2 regions of the Streptomyces spinoverrucosus genome follow, and region 1 is predicted to be linked to the other one. Evidence: riboswitches for the same ligand, from Rfam matches in the RefSeq annotation. Region 1 holds a riboswitch; the other holds the start of a gene.
What was found. Region 1 has a riboswitch for glycine ahead of gcvT (glycine cleavage system aminomethyltransferase GcvT). Riboswitches for the same ligand answer to the same signal wherever they lie in the genome.
Positions count from the first base shown of each region.

Region 1 (8,964 bases):
GTTCGGCGGGTGTGCCGGTTACTTCGAGGCTTTCAGGCCGAGGTTGACGAAGTCGTACATGCCGCTGTAGCCGTCGGACGTGTAAACGTTCGCCAGGTCGCTCGAGCGCCAGTTGATGAACTTCTCGAAGACGAAGGGCAGGTAGTAGCCGCCCTCCATGACCTTGTGGTTGATCTCCGTGGCGATCTTGGTCTTCTCGGCGTCGTCCAGCGTGTTGACGTAGTCGTCGAAGAGGCCGTCGATCGCCTTGTCCTTGATCAGGGCGTAGTTGTTGTTGCCGCTCTCAAGGATGTAGCTGCTGTCCCACAGCGGCAGACCGTAGCCCTGAACGGTCGGGAAGTCCGGGCCCCAGCCCATGATGATGATGCCGTAGCCCTTCTTCACCACGTTGGAGGGGCTGCCGATGATGCCGCTGGTCTGCGAGCCGTCGTACTGGTCGATCTCGGCCTGGATGCCGACCTTCTTCAGCGAGGCCTGCAGGGATTCGGCGGTGGCCACCTCGACCGGCTTGTTGTTGCGGACCGCGATGGTGGTCTTGAAGCCGTTGGGCTTGCCGCAGGCCTTCAGCTCTTCCTTGGCCTTGGCGGCGTTGCCCCCCTTGTTGGCGCCGGCGATCTCGAACGGGTCGTACTTCTGGCCCTCGGCACCCGGGACGGACGGCGGCAGCATGTTGGTGCCGATGTCACCGCCGGCGATGGGGCCGCCGCGCGCGGTCTGCAGCGAGACGTGGTCGGCGCCGTAGATCACGGCCTTGCGGCAGTGCTCGTTGTCGAACGGCTTCACGCTCTGCGGGAAGACCGCGTAACGGATGTAGCCGGAGACCGGGTTGTCCAGGTTCTCCTTGTGCTGCTTCAGGGCGGTCGTGCGGCCCTGCGGGGACATGCCGGTCTGGTTGATGTCCAGGTGGTAGTCGCCGTTGATCAGGCGCTGGTCCATGTCATTGGCGTTGGTGAAGAAGTTGATCGTGATCGCGTCCGGGTAGGCCTTGCGGACCGGGTCCGAGGACTGCTTCCAGTTCTCGTTGCGGACCAGCTTCAGCGACTTGCCGGGCTCGTACGACTCGAACTTGTACGGGCCGGACGAGAACGGCCGCAGACCGTACTTGGACTTGGTGTCCTTGTCCTGGCGGACCGGCGAGGCCGAGATCAGGGCCAGCATCTCCTCGAAGTCCGAGTTGGCCTTCGGCAGCTTGAAGACGATGGTCTTGTCGTCCGGCGTCTCGATCGCCTTCAGACCCAGCTTGTCCTTGGAGGTGTCCTTGTACGGGCCCTTGTACTCGCCCTTCGGGTCGAGCACGTCCTTCAGGTACACCGGACCGCCGGCCAGCACGTCCTGCGCCCAGACGCGCTCGATGCCGTACTTGACGTCCTTGGAGGTGATCGGCTTGCCGTCCTCCCAGGTCACGTCGTCGCGCAGGGTGTACGTGTAGGTCTTGCCGTCGTCGGAGACCTCGGCGAGCCCGGTGGCGAGGTCCGGGGTGAGCTCGGCGCCCGCCTTGCCCGGCTCGGCCTTGTTCGTGACGAGCTGACGGCTGTAGTAACGGGCGAAGTTCCACATGAAGCCGTAGTAACCGCGCGTGGTGTCCCACGAGTCGGCGTCCTGGGCACCCGCGAACTTCAGCGTGCCGCCCTTCTTGGCCAGGTCGGCCTGGGCGACCTTGTTGTTGGCGGCGTCGAAACCGGCCGCGCCGGTCTTCGAACCGCCGTCACCGTTGCCGCCGCCGCCGCACGCCGCCGTGGTCAGCAGCGCGGCGACCACTGCGGCAGCGGCCATGGCCTGCTTGCGCCGCCCTGAGGTGCGTTGGGTAGTCACGATCTCGGATCCTCCGGAGTAGATGAGAGACCCCGTGCTGTACGCCACGGGTCGCTTGGGGTACGGCAGTTCAGCGGGAGCCCTTCGGGTCCAGCGCGTCGCGCACGCCGTCGCCGAAGAGATTGAACGCAAGTACGGTGATGAAGATCGCCACGCCCGGGATCACCATGTACATGGGGTCCGAGTCGTAGTAGTCGATCGCGCTCGAGAGCATCTGGCCCCAGGAGGCCGTGGGCGGCTTGACGCCCACACCGAGGAAGCTGAGTGCGGCCTCGGTGAGGATGTTGGTCGGGATCATCATCGTCGTGTAGACGATGATCGGCGCGACCAGGTTGGGCAGCAGTTCCTTGAAGAGGATGTAGATCCGCCCGGCGCCCAGCGACCGGGCCGCCTCGACGTACTCGCGCTCACGCAGCGAGAGCGTCTGGCCGCGCACCACGCGTCCGATGTAGGGCCAGCCGAAGAAGCCGATGACGAGGATCATCACGAACAGCCGCACGCCCGTGCCGGTCAGCCCCAGCATGTTGCTCGGCATGACGGAGACCAGCGCGATGATGAACAGCAGCTGCGGGAAGGCCAGTAGACCGTCCATCACCCGGCTGATGACGGAGTCGACCCAGCCGCCGAAGAAGCCGGCGAGGATGCCCAGCACGGTGCCGAGGACCACGGCGACCAGGGCGGACAGGAAGCCCACGAGCAGCGAGATCTGGGCGCCGTAGACGATACGGGCGAAGATGTCACGGCCGCTGACCGGTTCGACGCCGAGCAGGTGCTCGCCGCTGATGCCACCGAGCGAGCCGATCGGCGTGCCGAACAGCGGGTCGATCAGATCCTCGTGGTGGGCTTCCGGGTCCTGTCCGACCAGACCTGTGATCACGGGCGCGAGCACGGCGACCAGGGTGAGCAGGAGCACCACGACGCCGCCCGCGAGGGCGAGTTTGTCGCGTTTGAGTCGCTCCCAGGCGATACGACCAAGTGACCGTCCCTGTACGGCCTTTGCGTCGCCGCTGACCAGCGCCGCTTCCTCGGCCGCACTCGGGGCCGCTTCCACGGTCGGGTCATGCAATGGTGCCGTCATCTGGCAGGGACCCCTCTCAACCGGCGGTGGCCGGGCCCGCACATGCCGCTGTAGCGGCGTGTTCAATCCGTTTCAATCCGTCGTGCACAGGGGTGAAGACCCCTGGTGCGGGAGTCTTCAACGCTTTGGAGATCTGTCGCCAGACTTGACGGTGAAAGGATGCGTAACCGTGATGCTGTCTGCAGGGTTCCGTTATGCGGACGTAAAGTTACGGCTACCGAACGCAACCATGCGGCCGTGGTCCCGAACGCGGAGGTGAGCCGGAGGGGTTCAGGCCGGAGGGGTTCAGTACGGGCGCGGGTAGCCGTACCCCCCGGCGGCCGGCGCCTGGGCGGGGGCGGCGTGGGCCTCGCGGTCGTAGAAGGGGCGGGCGTTGGCGCGCAGCCACATCGCGATTGGGTCGTACTCGTCGGACATCGCGACGGTCGACACCGGAAGTCCGTCCGGGACCGCGCCGATCGACTGCTGCATCATCGCGCGCACCGAGTCCACGGCGGGCGGCGAGGTGTCGTACACATCGAGACCGATGGCGAGATACGGCGCCCCGAGCGTGGGCTGGACCCAGGCTCGGCGCAGTGAGCGGACGGCCGGGGTGCGGTGGGCGTTCTGCGACAGCAGGGCGTAGAACTGCGGGATCTGGATGCCGGGTTCGGACAGCCGCAGGGGACCGGCGGGCTGGCGATCGAGGCCGGTGGCGATGCGGCGCAGGTCCAGCCAGGGGATGCCGACGCCGCCGCCGGGGGCGTGCGGGTTCAGCCAGAGGCCGTAGTGGTCGGGGTAGAGGGTGCGGGCGACGTCGACTCCGTCGACGACCTCGTAACTGCGGTTCCAGCCGCTGGCGGAGAGCTCCTGGGCGGAGGTGACGCAGGGGGCGTAGGCGTGGCCGTCGACCTCCATGTTCCCGTACTGGGCGTCGGGGCTGCCGGCCTGGCCGTGCCAGAGCAGCATCCAGATCTGGCCGGAGCTGGGGGTCGCGAGGGCGCGCAGGAGTGCCTCGTAGGCGTCGTAGCGCCCCGGCGTCACCTGGCGCAGCATGTGCTCGACCTGGCCGGCCGCGGCGGTGCCCGTGCCGCTCGCGCTCACTTTTTACGCCCTTTCGTGCAACGCCCCTTGTTTGAGCACCTAGCTTAAGCCCGCCCAGCGGCTCGGGGCCCAGTGTCGTCTCGCGGGTGCGGGTTGTGTGTGACTCGTCGCGCAGTTCCCCGCGCCCCTTCGGGCGCTGCCCTCGGCGGCGGCTACAAGCCCCGCTGGTAGAAGGGGCGTACCCGCTCCCGCATCCAGGTGACCACCGGGTCCTGTGCCACGTCCATCAGCACCAGGTTGACCGGCCACTTCACCGGGACCTTGCCCAGGACGCGGCCGAGGGCGTCGAGGGGGGCGGCGCGCAGGTCGCCCTCCCACTGGGAGAGTTCGACGCCCACGAACATCACCGGGTCCGCCGTCTCGATCGCCGCCAGGCAGCGGCGGGCCGTGGTGACCACGCCGATCGCCTCGAACTCCGTGGCCGCCGCCGTGAGGAAGTCGACCGGGTCGTCCTGCCAGTCGGGTTCGAACAGGCGGGCCCGGCCGCCGCTCGCGGTGCCGTCGAGGGGGGTGCGGCCGGCGCGGCCGAGTTCGGCGACCGCCGCCGGCGGGAGCGGGATGCCGACCACGCCGCCGGGGTTCAGCGCGATGCCCGCCTGCGGGGGCAGGCCACGGGCGAACTCGACGGCGGGGGCGATGGTGTACGACATGTGGGGGCCGACGACCCGGCGGAACTGTTCCTCGGAGGTGAAGACCGGGACGTAGGCCTGGCCGTCGATCTCCATGCCGGGCAGGTCGAGGGGGCCGCTGTGCGGGCCGCCGCCGCCCGGCAGCGGCACCCACACGAAGCTGCGGCCGAGCACCTCGACGATGCGGCCGCCGGCCGACGGGACGCCGAGGGAGGCCGACAGCACCTCCTCCAGCTCGTTGCCGGGCCATCCGCCGTGCGGATGGGGGTGCGCCTGCGCCGGAAAGTCCCCCGGGAAATCCATCTGCCTACCGCCTGCTCCGAACCAGTGCTGCCGGCTGAAAAGGCTATCCCGCCGCCGGTCGGGCCGGCTCGCCGCGTCAGCCCGTGAAGCCGATTCTGCGCAGGGCGTCCGCCGCCGCGCGGTCGAGCAGGATCGCGGCGCCGCAGCCACGGGGCAGGTCGCCCCGCTCGACGCGGCGCAGCAGGCGGGAGGCGGCGCGGCGGTGGCGCAGGAACGCGTACCGCGAGACGCCGCGGCCGCGCTCGCGCTGGCCGGCCAGGGCCTGCTCGGGGGTGACGTCGAGCATCAGCAGGTGGAGCGTGCCGCCGCGGCGGCGGGCCTCGTGGGCCAGCCAGGCGCGCACCCAGGCCTGCGTACCGCAGTCGTGGACGACGACGCCCTCGCCGGTGCGCAGGGCGCGGCGCAGTCCGGCGTAGTGCGCGAGGCGGACCAAGGGGCGGTACACCGCGTACGGCAGCCGGCTCGGCGTACGGCGGTCCCAGCGGTCGCGGGTGTCCTGGGAGTCGATGCGCCTGGCGCGGACCGCGCGCCGCATGAGGGTGGACTTGCCGCTGCCGGGCAGGCCGGTGATCACGACGAGGTCGTGCGGGCCGAAGAGCAGGGCGTGCGGGCTGCGGCCCGCACGGTCGCGCAGGTCGCGGACCACGGGGAACGGCAGCGGGGCGCACGCGTCCCGGGCCGGGGCGGTCGGCTGCTTGGGCAGCGCGAGGCCCGTGGTGGTCGCGTAGGCCGTGGTCCTGTTCACCGTGATCGTCCTCCCCTGGGGCGGTTCACGAGTTCCCATCCCCGTCGAGTGTAAAGAGAAGGTAATCCCCACTGTCTCGCATTTTCGTACGCGTGCTGCCACAGACCGGTTACAGATCGCGGCCTGCCGCGATCCGGCGATGCGTGCAATGATGTGCGCGCCAACTGCATACCGGCCGTTTGAATCCGCGCGGGAGAGTTCCCAGGCACGACGTGACTGGGGCGCCGAAGGAGCAAGTCCCTCCCTTGAATCTCTCAGGCCCCGTTACCGCGCGGGCGAGGCACATCTGAAAAGCGGGCCGCTGCCGCAGTGGCTCCACCCAAGGTGCAAGCCGTGACCCCGCGCGTACGGGTGGTCATGGCGAACCTCTCAGGTTCCGATGACAGATGGGGAGGAACGACCTCGCCGTCATGCCTTGGGAGACCGACCGATGAGCAGTACCGCACTCCGTCGTACCGCGCTCGATGCCCTGCATCGCTCGCTGGGCGCGACCATGACCGACTTCGCCGGCTGGGACATGCCCCTGCGCTACGGCTCCGAGCGCGACGAGCACCTCGCGGTGCGCACGAAGGCCGGGCTGTTCGACCTGTCGCACATGGGCGAGATCACCGTCACCGGCCCCCAGGCCGCCGCCCTGCTGGACTACGCGCTGGTCGGCAACATCGGGGGCGTCAAGGTCGGCCGCGCCCGCTACACCATGATCTGCCGGGCCGACGGCGGCATCCTCGACGACCTGATCGTCTACCGGCTCGGCGAGACCGAGTACATGGTCGTGGCGAACGCCTCCAACGCCCAGGTCGTGCTGGACGCGCTGACCGAGCGGGCCGACGGGTTCGACGCCGCCGTCCGCGACGACCGGGACGCCTACGCCCTGCTCGCCGTCCAGGGACCCGAGTCCCCCGGCATCCTCAAGCAGCTCACCGACGCCGACCTCGACGGCCTGAAGTACTACGCCGGCCTGCCCGGCACCGTCGCGGGCGTGCCGGCGCTGATCGCGCGCACCGGCTACACCGGCGAGGACGGCTTCGAGCTGTTCGTGAAGCCGGAGCACGCCGTCGCGCTGTGGGAGGCGCTGACCGAGGCGGGCGCCGGCGTCGGCCTGGTCCCGTGCGGGCTGTCCTGCCGGGACACGCTGCGCCTGGAGGCGGGCATGCCGCTGTACGGGAATGAGCTGTCCACGTCCCTCACCCCCTTCGACGCCGGGCTCGGCCGGGTGGTGAAGTTCGAGAAGGAGGGCGACTTCGTGGGGCGCGAGGCGCTGCGCGAGGCGGCCTCCCGCGCTCAGGAGAACCCCCCGCGCGTCCTGGTCGGCCTGGTCGCCGAGGGCCGTCGGGTGCCGCGCGCCGGGTACGCCGTGGTCGCCGGCGGCGAGGTGATCGGCGAGGTCACCTCCGGCGCCCCCTCCCCCACGCTGGGCAAGCCGATCGCGATGGCGTACGTCGACGCCGCGCACGCGGCGCCGGGCACGCCGGGCGTCGGTGTGGACATCCGGGGCACCCACGAGCCGTACGAGGTCGTGGCGCTGCCGTTCTACAAGCGCCAGAAGTAGACACTGGGCTCGGGTCCGCGTGACCCGGCGCACATTTTGCCTGCTCACACGTAGTTCCAGCAGTCCCCCATTCACCAGCACTCCCGCGCGTACAGGAGAATTCAGGCCATGAGCAACCCCCAGCAGCTGCGCTACAGCAAGGAGCACGAGTGGCTGTCGACCGCCGAGGACGGCGTCGCGACGGTCGGCATCACCGAGTTCGCGGCGAACGCGCTCGGTGACGTCGTCTACGCCCAGCTCCCCGAGGTGGGCTCCCAGGTGACCGCGGGCGAGACCTGCGGCGAGCTGGAGTCGACCAAGTCGGTCAGCGACCTGTACTCCCCGGTCACCGGTGAGGTCACCGAGGTCAACGAGGACGTGGTGAACGACCCGTCCCTGGTGAACTCCGCTCCCTTCGAGGGCGGCTGGCTGTTCAAGGTGCGTATCGCTCAGGAGCCGGCCGACCTGCTCTCCGCCGACGAGTACGCCGCCCACACCGCCGGCTGAGGAGTCGTAGCCACATGTCCGTCCTGAACACCCCCCTGCACGAGCTCGACCCGGCCGTCGCGGCCGCCGTCGACGCCGAGCTGCACCGCCAGCAGTCCACCCTCGAAATGATCGCCTCGGAGAACTTCGCCCCGGTCGCGGTCATGGAGGCGCAGGGCTCGGTCCTGACCAACAAGTACGCCGAGGGCTACCCCGGCCGCCGCTACTACGGCGGCTGCGAGCACGTCGACGTGGTCGAGCAGATCGCGATCGACCGCGTCAAGGAGCTGTTCGGCGCCGAGCACGCCAACGTCCAGCCGCACTCGGGCGCGCAGGCCAACGCGGCCGCGATGTTCGCGCTGCTCAAGCCCGGCGACACGATCATGGGCCTGAACCTCGCGCACGGCGGGCACCTGACCCACGGCATGAAGATCAACTTCTCCGGCAAGCTCTACAACGTGGTCGCCTACCACGTCGGCGAGGACGGCCTGGTCGACATGGCCGAGGTCGAGCGCCTCGCCAAGGAGAACAAGCCGAAGCTGATCGTCGCCGGCTGGTCGGCCTACCCCCGGCAGCTGGACTTCGCCGCCTTCCGCCGGATCGCGGACGAGGTCGGCGCGTACCTGATGGTCGACATGGCCCACTTCGCCGGTCTGGTCGCGGCCGGGCTGCACCCGAACCCGGTGCCGCACGCACACGTCGTCACCACCACGACCCACAAGACGCTGGGCGGCCCGCGCGGCGGTGTGATCCTGTCCACGGCCGAACTCGCCAAGAAGATCAACTCCGCGGTCTTCCCCGGTCAGCAGGGTGGCCCGCTGGAGCATGTGGTCGCCGCGAAGGCGGTGGCCTTCAAGGTCGCGGCCTCGGAGGACTTCAAGGAGCGCCAGCGCCGTACCCTGGAAGGCGCGCGCATCCTCGCCGAGCGGCTGGTGCGGGACGACGTGAAGGCGGTGGGCGTGGACGTGCTCTCCGGCGGCACGGACGTCCACCTGGTCCTGGTCGACCTGCGCAACTCCGACCTGGACGGCCAGCAGGCCGAGGACCGGCTCCACGAGGTCGGCATCACGGTCAACCGCAACGCGATCCCGAACGACCCGCGCCCGCCGATGGTCACGTCCGGGCTGCGGATCGGCACGCCCGCGCTGGCCACCCGCGGCTTCACGGCCGAGGACTTCGCCGAGGTCGCGGACGTGATCGCCGAGGCGCTGAAGCCGTCGTACGACGCGGAGGCGCTGAAGGCACGGGTCAAGGCGCTCGCCGACAGGCACCCGCTGTACCCGGGCCTGAACAAGTAGTC
Region 1 covers NZ_JADPZX010000001.1:2,507,533-2,516,496, forward strand. Annotated here, with positions in the region: gene I2W78_RS11150 (ABC transporter substrate-binding protein) at 19-1,812, opposite strand; gene I2W78_RS11155 (ABC transporter permease) at 1,883-2,890, opposite strand; gene I2W78_RS11160 (enhanced serine sensitivity protein SseB C-terminal domain-containing protein) at 3,176-3,973, opposite strand; gene I2W78_RS11165 (enhanced serine sensitivity protein SseB) at 4,126-4,905, opposite strand; gene I2W78_RS11170 (AAA family ATPase) at 4,982-5,650, opposite strand; glycine riboswitch at 5,831-5,930, shown strand; glycine riboswitch at 5,931-6,046, shown strand; gene gcvT (glycine cleavage system aminomethyltransferase GcvT) at 6,081-7,199, shown strand; gene gcvH (glycine cleavage system protein GcvH) at 7,308-7,685, shown strand; gene glyA (serine hydroxymethyltransferase) at 7,700-8,962, shown strand.

Region 2 (8,964 bases), 5.1 Mb from region 1:
GTGTCGTACGAGCAGGACGTGAAGAGCGCCCTGACGAAGGTCGAGCTGCAGGAGGCCGACGCCGCGGTCGTCTACAAGACCGATGTGCGGGCCGCCGGTGACAAGGTGGCGGGCGTGGACTTCCCCGAGTCGGCCGACGCCATCAACGACTACCCGATCGCCGTGCTCAAGGACGCACCCAACGCCGAGGCGGCGCAGGCCTTCATCGACCTGGTGAAGTCGGCCGACGGCCAGAAGGTGCTGACCGAGGCCGGGTTCCTGAACCCGTGAGCAGGCCTGCCGACACCTTGAAGGGCGGGCGCACGGGTCCGCGCCCACGCACGGTACCGCTGCCGTTGCTGCTCCCCGCCCTGCTGGGCCTGGCGTTCCTGCTCCTCCCGCTCATAGCCCTGCTCATTCGCACGCCGTGGAGCACCCTGCCCGACCAGCTCACGAGCCCGGGGGTCTGGCAGGCCCTCCGGCTCTCGCTGGTCTGCGCCACGGCGGCGACGGCGCTGAGCCTGGTCATCGGCGTCCCGCTGGCCTGGCTGCTGGCCCGCACGGACTTCCCCGGACGCGGCCTGGTCCGCGCCTTGGTCACCCTGCCGCTGGTCCTGCCGCCGGTGGTCGGCGGCGTGGCCCTGCTCCTCGCGTTCGGCCGCAACGGGGTGGTCGGGCAGTGGCTGGACTCGTGGTTCGGCGTCACCCTGCCGTTCACCACGACGGGCGTCGTGATCGCGGAGACGTTCGTGGCGATGCCGTTCCTCGTCATCAGCGTCGAGGGCACGCTGCGCGCCGCCGACCCCCGCTACGAGGAGGCGGCGACCACCTTGGGCGCCTCCCGCTTCACGGCGTTCCGCCGCGTCACCCTCCCGCTGATCGCCCCCGGCATCGCAGCGGGCTCGGTCCTGGCCTGGGCCCGCGCCCTCGGCGAATTCGGCGCGACGATCACCTTCGCGGGCAACTTCCCCGACCGCACCCAAACCATGCCCCTGGCGGTCTACCTGGCCCTCCAGAACGACCCAGCGGCGGCGATCGCCCTGAGCCTGGTCCTCCTCACGGTCTCGATCGCAGTCCTGGCAGCCCTACGAGACCGCTGGATGACCGCGTCATGACCCCCGATCGCAGGTGCGGGCAGTCCTGGTACCGCTGCAGCGGCAGGGGTGGGCGCAGCCACCACACCCCCGCAGCCGCGGGCAATCATCCCGCTGCGGCAACACAGACGGCCGCACCGGCACCCCGCCAACGCGGCGCCCCCACCACCCAGCCCCAGCCCCAGCCCCAGCCCCAGCCACCCCACCTGCCCCAGCCCGGAGCCGCCGCACCACGCAGCCGCAGGCAATCGTCCCGCTGCGGCAGCAGGGACGGACGCACCAGCGCCCCGGCGGCACGGCCAAGCCCCAACCGCCCAGCACCACCCCACAGCCGCCCGCGCTCGCCTCAACCACCCCACAGCCACCACACCCACGCAGCCGCGGCCAGTCGTCCCGCTACGGCAACACGGACGCACGCACCAGCACCCCGCCAACACGGCCAAGCGCCCCAACCCGCCGTCAGCACCACCCCCGGCCCACCCCCAAACCGGCCTCAGCACCACCGGCCCCACCCCACGCCCACCCCCAGGACACCCACCCCATGACCAACGTCGACGCCTCAACGCCCCCGCACCCCACCCGCCCCCACCCCGAAGGCCTGCACGCCCACCTGGTCGTCGACCACACTCCCTTCCGCCTGGACATCACCCTCACCGCCACCCCCGGCGAAGTAGTCGCCCTCCTGGGCCCCAATGGCGCAGGCAAAACCACCGCCCTCCGCGCCCTCGCCGGCCTCACCCCCCTCACCGCCGGCCACCTCCACCTCGACGGCACCGACCTGCACCACACACCCCCCGAATCCCGCCCCGTAGGCGTCGTGTTCCAGGACTACCTCCTCTTCCCCCACCTCACCGCCCTGGACAACGTCGCCTTCGGCCCCCGCTGCCACGGCGCCACCAAGCCCCAGGCCCGCGCCCAGGCAGCCGAGTGGCTGGCCCGCATGGGCCTGACCGACCACGCCACCGCCAAACCCCGCCAACTCTCCGGCGGACAGGCCCAACGCGTAGCCCTGGCGCGTGCCCTGGCCACCCATCCCCGCCTCCTCCTCCTGGACGAGCCACTCGCCGCCCTCGACGCCCGCACCCGCCTGGAGGTCCGCGCCCAACTCCGCCGCCACCTGGCCGACTTCGAGGCGGTGGCCGTACTCGTCACCCACGACCCCCTGGACGCCATGGTCCTGGCCGACCGCCTGGTCGTCATCGAGCACGGCAGCGTCGTCCAGGAAGGCACCCCCGCCGAGATCGCCCGCCGCCCCCGCACCGACTACGTGGCCCAACTCGTCGGCCTCAACCTCTACAAGGGCACCGCCGAAGGCCACACCGTCCACCTCGAAGCCGGCCCCGCCCTCACCACCACCGAGGACCTCAAAGGCCCGGTCTTCGTCGCCTTCCCCCGAGCGCGGTCACCCTCTACCGCGACCGCCCCACCACCTCCAGCGCACGCAACCTCTGGCGCTGCGAGGTCACCGGCCTGGAAACCCACGGCGACCAGATCCGCGCCGCCCTCACCGGCGAACTCCCACTCACCGCCGACCTCACCACAGTCGCCGCCGCCGAACTCGACCTGCACCCCGGCGCCCCCGTCTGGGCCACGGTCAAGGCCACCCAGACACACGCCTACCCCGCCTGAAACCCAACGAGGGCCCCCACAAAGGGAGCCCTCGTCCACTACGGCCGGCCTACGCCGCCGCCTCAGTCCTCGTACGCGTCCAACGGCGGGCAGGAGCACACCAGGTTCCGGTCACCGAACGCCTGGTCGATCCGCCGCACCGGCGGCCAGTACTTGTCGGCAACCGACACCCCGTCCGGGAACACGGCCTCCTCACGCGAGTACACGTGCTTCCACTCACCACCCAGCACGGCGGCGGTGTGCGGAGCATTCCGCAGCGGGTTGTCGTCGGCCGGCCACTCCCCCGCCCCGACCTTCTCGATCTCCGCCCGAATCGCGATCATCGCCTCGCAGAACCGGTCGAGTTCGGTCAGGTCCTCGGACTCGGTCGGCTCGATCATCAGCGTCCCGGCCACCGGGAACGACATCGTCGGCGCATGGAAGCCGTAGTCGATCAGCCGCTTGGCCACGTCGTCGACGCTCACCCCCGTCGCCTTGGTCAGCGGCCGCAGATCGATGATGCACTCGTGCGCGACCAGCCCGCCCGGACCGGTGTACAGCACGGGGTAGTGCGGCTCCAGCCGCTTGGCGATGTAGTTGGCGCTCAGCACGGCCACCTGCGTGGCCCGCTTCAGCCCCTCGCCGCCCATGAGCCGCACATAGGCCCACGAGATCGGCAGAATCCCCGCCGAACCCCACGGCGCGGCCGAGATAGGCCCGACCCCGGTCTCCGGCCCGGCCGCGGGCTGCAGGGGGTGGTTCGGCAGATACGGCGCCAGGTGCGACCGTACGGCCACCGGACCGACGCCCGGGCCACCGCCGCCGTGCGGGATACAGAACGTCTTGTGCAGGTTGAGGTGGGACACATCGCCACCGAAGTGCCCCGGCTTCGCGAGCCCGACCAGGGCGTTGAGGTTGGCCCCGTCGACGTACACCTGCCCACCGGCGTCGTGCACCTGCGCGCAGATGTCGGCGACATGCTCCTCGAACACACCATGCGTGGAGGGGTACGTGATCATCAGCACCGCCAGCTCGTCACGGTACTGCTCGATCTTCGCCCGCAGGTCCCGGACGTCGATCTCCCCGTCCTCGGCGGTCTTCACCACGACGACCCTCATGCCGGCCATGACGGCGCTCGCGGCGTTCGTGCCGTGCGCGGACGACGGGATCAGGCACACGGTCCGCTGCTCGTCGCCGTTCGCCCGGTGGTACCCGCGCACGGCGAGCAGCCCGGCCAGCTCACCCTGCGACCCGGCGTTGGGCTGCAGCGACACCTTGTCGTAGCCGGTGACCTCCGCGAGACGTTCCTCCAGCTCCCGAATGAGCGTCAGGTACCCCTGGGCCTGCTCGGCGGGCGCGAAGGGGTGCAGTTGCCCGAACTCCGGCCAGGTGACCGGCTCCATCTCCGTGGTCGCGTTGAGCTTCATGGTGCAGGAGCCCAGCGGGATCATGCCCCGGTCGAGCGCGTAGTCGCGGTCGGCGAGCCGACGCAGGTAGCGCAGCATCGCGGTCTCGGAGCGGTGCTGATGGAAGACCGGGTGGGTCAGGTAGTCGTCGGTGCGCAGCAGTCCGCCGGGCAGCGACTCCGCCGTGACATCGTCCAGCGCCTCGATGTCCCCCTCGACACCGAACGCCGTCCATACGGCGGCCAGTTGGGCCCGGTTGGTGGTCTCGTCGCAGGCCATGGAGACGTGGTCGGCGTCGACGAGCCGCAGGTTGACACCGTTCTGGCGCGCGGCGGCGACGACCTCGGCCGCCCGCCCCGGCACCCGCGCGGTGACGGTGTCGAAGTAGGCGTCGTGGACGATCTCGACGCCGCCGTTGCGCAGACCCGCGGCGAGGATCGTGGCGTACCGGTGCGTGCGCCGCGCGATGGCCTTCAGCCCCTCGGGCCCGTGGTACACGGCGTACATCCCGGCCATCACGGCGAGCAGCACCTGCGCGGTGCAGATGTTGCTGGTCGCCCTCTCCCGCCGGATGTGCTGCTCACGCGTCTGCAACGCCAGCCGGTACGCCTTGTTGCCGTCGGCGTCGACGGACACGCCCACGAGCCGCCCGGGCAGGCTGCGCGCGAACTTCTCCTGCACCGCCATGTAACCGGCGTGCGGCCCACCGAAGCCCATCGGCACACCGAACCGCTGCGTCGTACCGACCGCGATGTCCGCGCCCAGCTCACCCGGCGACTTCAGCAGCGCCAGCGCCAGCAGATCGGCGGCGACGGTGACGAGCGCGCCCAGTTCGTGCGCCTGGTCGATGACCGCCTTGATGTCGCGTACGGCCCCGGAGGCGCCCGGGTACTGGATCAGCACGCCGTTGATCTCACGCCCGGCGACCTCGGCCGGGATGCCCTCGCCGAGGTCGGCGACGACGACCTCGACGCCGGTCGGCTCGGCGCGGGTCTGGATCACGGCGATGGTCTGCGGCAGCACGTCCGCGTCGACCAGGAACAGGCCCTTCTTGTTCTTGCCCATGCGCCGGGACAGCGCCATCGCCTCGGCCGCGGCCGTGCCCTCGTCCAGCAGGGAGGCACCGGAGGTCGGCAACCCGGTGAGGTCGGCGACCACGGTCTGGAAGTTCAGCAGCGCCTCCAGCCGGCCCTGCGAGATCTCCGGCTGGTACGGGGTGTACGCCGTGTACCAGGCCGGGTTCTCCATGACGTTGCGCAGGATGACGGGCGGGGTGAACGTCCCGTAGTACCCGAGCCCGATCATGGAGCCCAGGACCTGGTTGCCGTCGGCCAGGGAGCGCAGCTCGCGCAGCACCTCGGCCTCGGTGCGCGCGCCCGGCAGGTCCAGGGCGTCGGCGTTCTTGATCACATCCGGTACCGCCGCGGCGGTGAGCTCGTCGAGCGAGCCGTAGCCGACCTGCGCGAGCATCTTCGCCCGCGCCTCCTGGTCGGGCCCGATGTGGCGCTGCTCGAAGGGTGTGCCCTGTTCGAGCTCGGAGAGCGGAATGCGCTGGGCGGTCATTGCGGAGGCCTCCTGGTCTGACGCGACCTTCGAGGGGCACCACGGCACGGGTGCCCCGACGGCCTCCCCCTCTGTCATCTCAACCTGAGAGCTTCACCGGCCGCCCTGCGGACGCCCGGCTTGCACCGTCGGTGAGAGCGGAAGCCGTGACACCCGCTCTGCTTTCCAGAGTGACCTCGTCCGTGCGGTACGTGGGCCTGAGAGATTCCGGGGAGGATTTGCTCCTTCGGCGCCTCCGGTGATCTCCGGAGGACTCTCCCGCACGGGGTCAGCAGCCGTTGCCAGACTACCAGCGAGGTCAACGCCAGGACCTTCGAGTGGCCGCGTTCCCCATTGTGCTCTTTCGTAGTGCTTACGAATGTGGTGCGAGCAAGTGGAGGGCCCGTGCAGACCGACATCGATCCGCGCAACCTGATCGGCCGCAAGGCCTTCGACCGCAACGGCACCAAAATAGGCACCATCGACGAGGTCTACCTCGACGACGCGACCGGCGTTCCGGAGTGGGCCGCCATACGTACCGGCCTGTTCAGCAGGGACGCCTTCGTCCCATTGGAGCCGAGCCGACTGGTCGAAGGCAGCCTGCACGTCCCCTTCGACCGGGCCCTGATCAAGGACGCCCCCGACTTCGGCGTCGGCCGCCACCTCTCCCCGGAACAGGAACTGCAGCTCTACCACCACTACGGCCTCGACGTGGCCGCCCCGCCCAGGTTCCCGGACCGCGACTTCGGCAAGCTGGCGGGCTCGGACGAGACGTGACCCCGAAGGCTCAACCCTGGAGCTCGGGTCTTCGCGCCACCAGTGGCAGCGGATCCGCAGGCTCCAGCGCGGGATCGTCGATCAGGAAGGTCCGCACCCGCCCGGGCTCCGAGTCGGGCGTCTCGAACCGCACGGTCACTCTGCCCAGCCCGCTGCCCTGCACCCACCCGTGCCCGTACTCGGCGTGCCGCACATCGTGCCCGGCAGCCCACCGCCGCTCGACGGGCTCGACCTCCTCCGGCACTGGCTCGTCCGCCACGTCCTCCGTCGCCCCCTCGGCCCGCTCCCCCGCCGCCTGCGCGAACAGGTCCTCCTGCGTGTAGTCGGCCAGCCCGCTCACCCCCACCCCCAGCAGCCGCACACCCCCTGTCGTGTCCACGGACTCCAGCAGCCGCGCCGCGGCCTCCCGCACCACCGCCGGATCGTCCGTGGGCCCACGGAGCGTCTCGGACCGGGTCAGCGTCGAGAAGTCGTACCGCCGCACCTTCAGTACGATCGTCCGCCCCGACAGCCCGGCCCCGCGCAGCCGCCGCACGCACCGGTCCGCGAGCCGCTGCACCTCCAGCCCGACCCGGACCCGGTCGTGGATGTCCACGTCATACGTGTCCTCGACCGACACGGACTTCGCCTCCCGCTCGGCGACCACCGGCCGGTCGTCGCGGGCCAGCGCCATGGCATACAGGGCGTGCCCGTGGGCCTTCCCCAGCAGCCGTACGAGCTCGTCCTCGCCCGCCTCGGCGATCTCGTCGACCGTGGTGATCCCGGCCCGCCGCAGATGGTCGCCCGTCGCGGGCCCCACCCCCGGCAGCGTCCGCACCGGCATCGGCCCCAGCAGTGCCCGCTCGGTGCCCGGCTCGATCAGCACCAGCCCGTCCGGTTTGGCCTGCTCGGAGGCGATCTTCGCGAGCATCTTGGAGGCGGCGAGCCCGACGGACCCGGTGAGCCTGGTGACGGCCCGGATGTCGGCCCGCAGCTTGACGCCCGCCAGCCGCGCCGACTCCTGGTCCCAGGCCGCCCCACCGGCCTCCAGATCCACGAACGCTTCGTCCAGGCTCAGGGGCTCCACCAGCGGCGACAGCGCCCGCAGCAGGCTCATCACCTGCTCACTGATCGTCCGGTAGAACCCGAAGCGCGGCACGAGATACGCGGCGTTGGGCGCGAGCCGGCGCGCCTGGCCCATGGGCATCGCCGAATGCACCCCGAACACCCGGGCCTCGTACGAGCAGGTCGCCACCACCCCGCGCGGCCCGAGCCCACCCACGATCACGGCTTTCCCGCGCAGGCTCGGCTTGGATGCCTGCTCCACCGAGGCGAAGAAGGCATCCATGTCGAGATGCAGGATCGTGGGCGCTGTTCTCACATGTCCGATGCTGCCTCACGCCACTGACAATGCCCCCAGGCCTGCGGAACAGCCGTGCGAAGGACTTCAGACGGCCCGGTTGCGCCGTCGCGCCAGTTCGTCCGCCGGATTGTTCCCGACAAGCGTCTCACCGGTGTCGATGCGCTCTCCGTGCAGCTGCGACAGGGCACTCTCGACGTCCCGCCACACCACACCGACGGCGATCCCGAAGATCCCCTGACCGCCCTGAAGCAGCGCGTGGACCTCGTCGGGCGAGGTGCACTCGTAGACGGTGGCACCATCACTCATCAGCGTCATCCGCTCAAGGTCCCGGAAGCCACGTTCCCGCAGATGCTGGACGGCGGTGCGGATGTTCTGCAGCGACACCCCGGTGTCGAGGAACCGCTTGACGATCTTCAGGACGACGACGTCACGGAAGCTGTACAGACGCTGCGTCCCGGACCCGTAGGCGGGCCGCACGCTCGGCTCGACGAGTCCGGTGCGGGCCCAGTAGTCCAGTTGCCGATAGGTGATGCCGGCGGCCGCGCAGGCCGTCGGACCGCGATAGCCGATCTCCTCGGACGCCATGGACGCCGCCCCTCCGCCGCTGGGAACGGCCGTCGGTCGCTGTGGAGCCTGATCGCTCAGCCTCCCGTGCGGCGCGTACCCCCCACTCGGACGGAGCCGAGAGCTCGGGGGAGGGTACGGACCGCTTTCCCCGAAACTGCGTCCGGGGGCACCCCCAGCCGTACCGTCGCCGCTGCTTCTCACGCCGACCTCCGTCCTTGACCTGCCTTCTCGACGGTAGGCAGTCACCAAGGGTGCGTCAACGATCGCCACACTCGGCACGCCGAGTGATAATCACCCTAAGAGTGGTTTCCCGCACCCAACCGCGGGGAAAGGCTAGCCGAATGCTCTGACGGGAAGCCGCAGGACGCTCTCACTGGCCACTGGCACGTGCCGGGGCGAGAGGCGCCGCCCCGCACACACCGACCCGCCACGGACCGTACGTCCGCCCGGGTCGGCCACTTCTCACTGGCTGCTGGTGCCGAAGTCCTCGGGGAGATCTGGTCGAGGAACTCCCGGAACTTCTCCACCTCGTCCTCCTGCTCGTCGGGGATCGCAATGCCGGCGTCGTCGAGCACCCCGTCACTGCCGTAGATCGGCGTGCCGGTGCGCAGGGCGAGCGCTATGGCATCGGACGGACGGGCGCTCACCT
Region 2 covers NZ_JADPZX010000001.1:7,634,249-7,643,212, reverse strand. Annotated here, with positions in the region: gene modA (molybdate ABC transporter substrate-binding protein) at 1-270, shown strand, start outside; gene I2W78_RS34690 (ABC transporter permease) at 267-1,094, shown strand; partial or broken gene I2W78_RS34685 (ABC transporter ATP-binding protein) at 1,615-2,702, shown strand; gene gcvP (aminomethyl-transferring glycine dehydrogenase) at 2,765-5,650, opposite strand; glycine riboswitch at 5,826-5,921, opposite strand; gene I2W78_RS34675 (PRC-barrel domain-containing protein) at 6,035-6,406, shown strand; partial or broken gene I2W78_RS34670 (DNA polymerase IV) at 6,328-7,766, opposite strand; gene I2W78_RS34665 (MerR family transcriptional regulator) at 7,833-8,516, opposite strand; partial or broken gene I2W78_RS34660 (bifunctional nuclease family protein) at 8,778-8,964, opposite strand, start outside.
Region 2: another riboswitch for glycine. It lies ahead of gcvP (aminomethyl-transferring glycine dehydrogenase); the one in region 1 lies ahead of gcvT (glycine cleavage system aminomethyltransferase GcvT).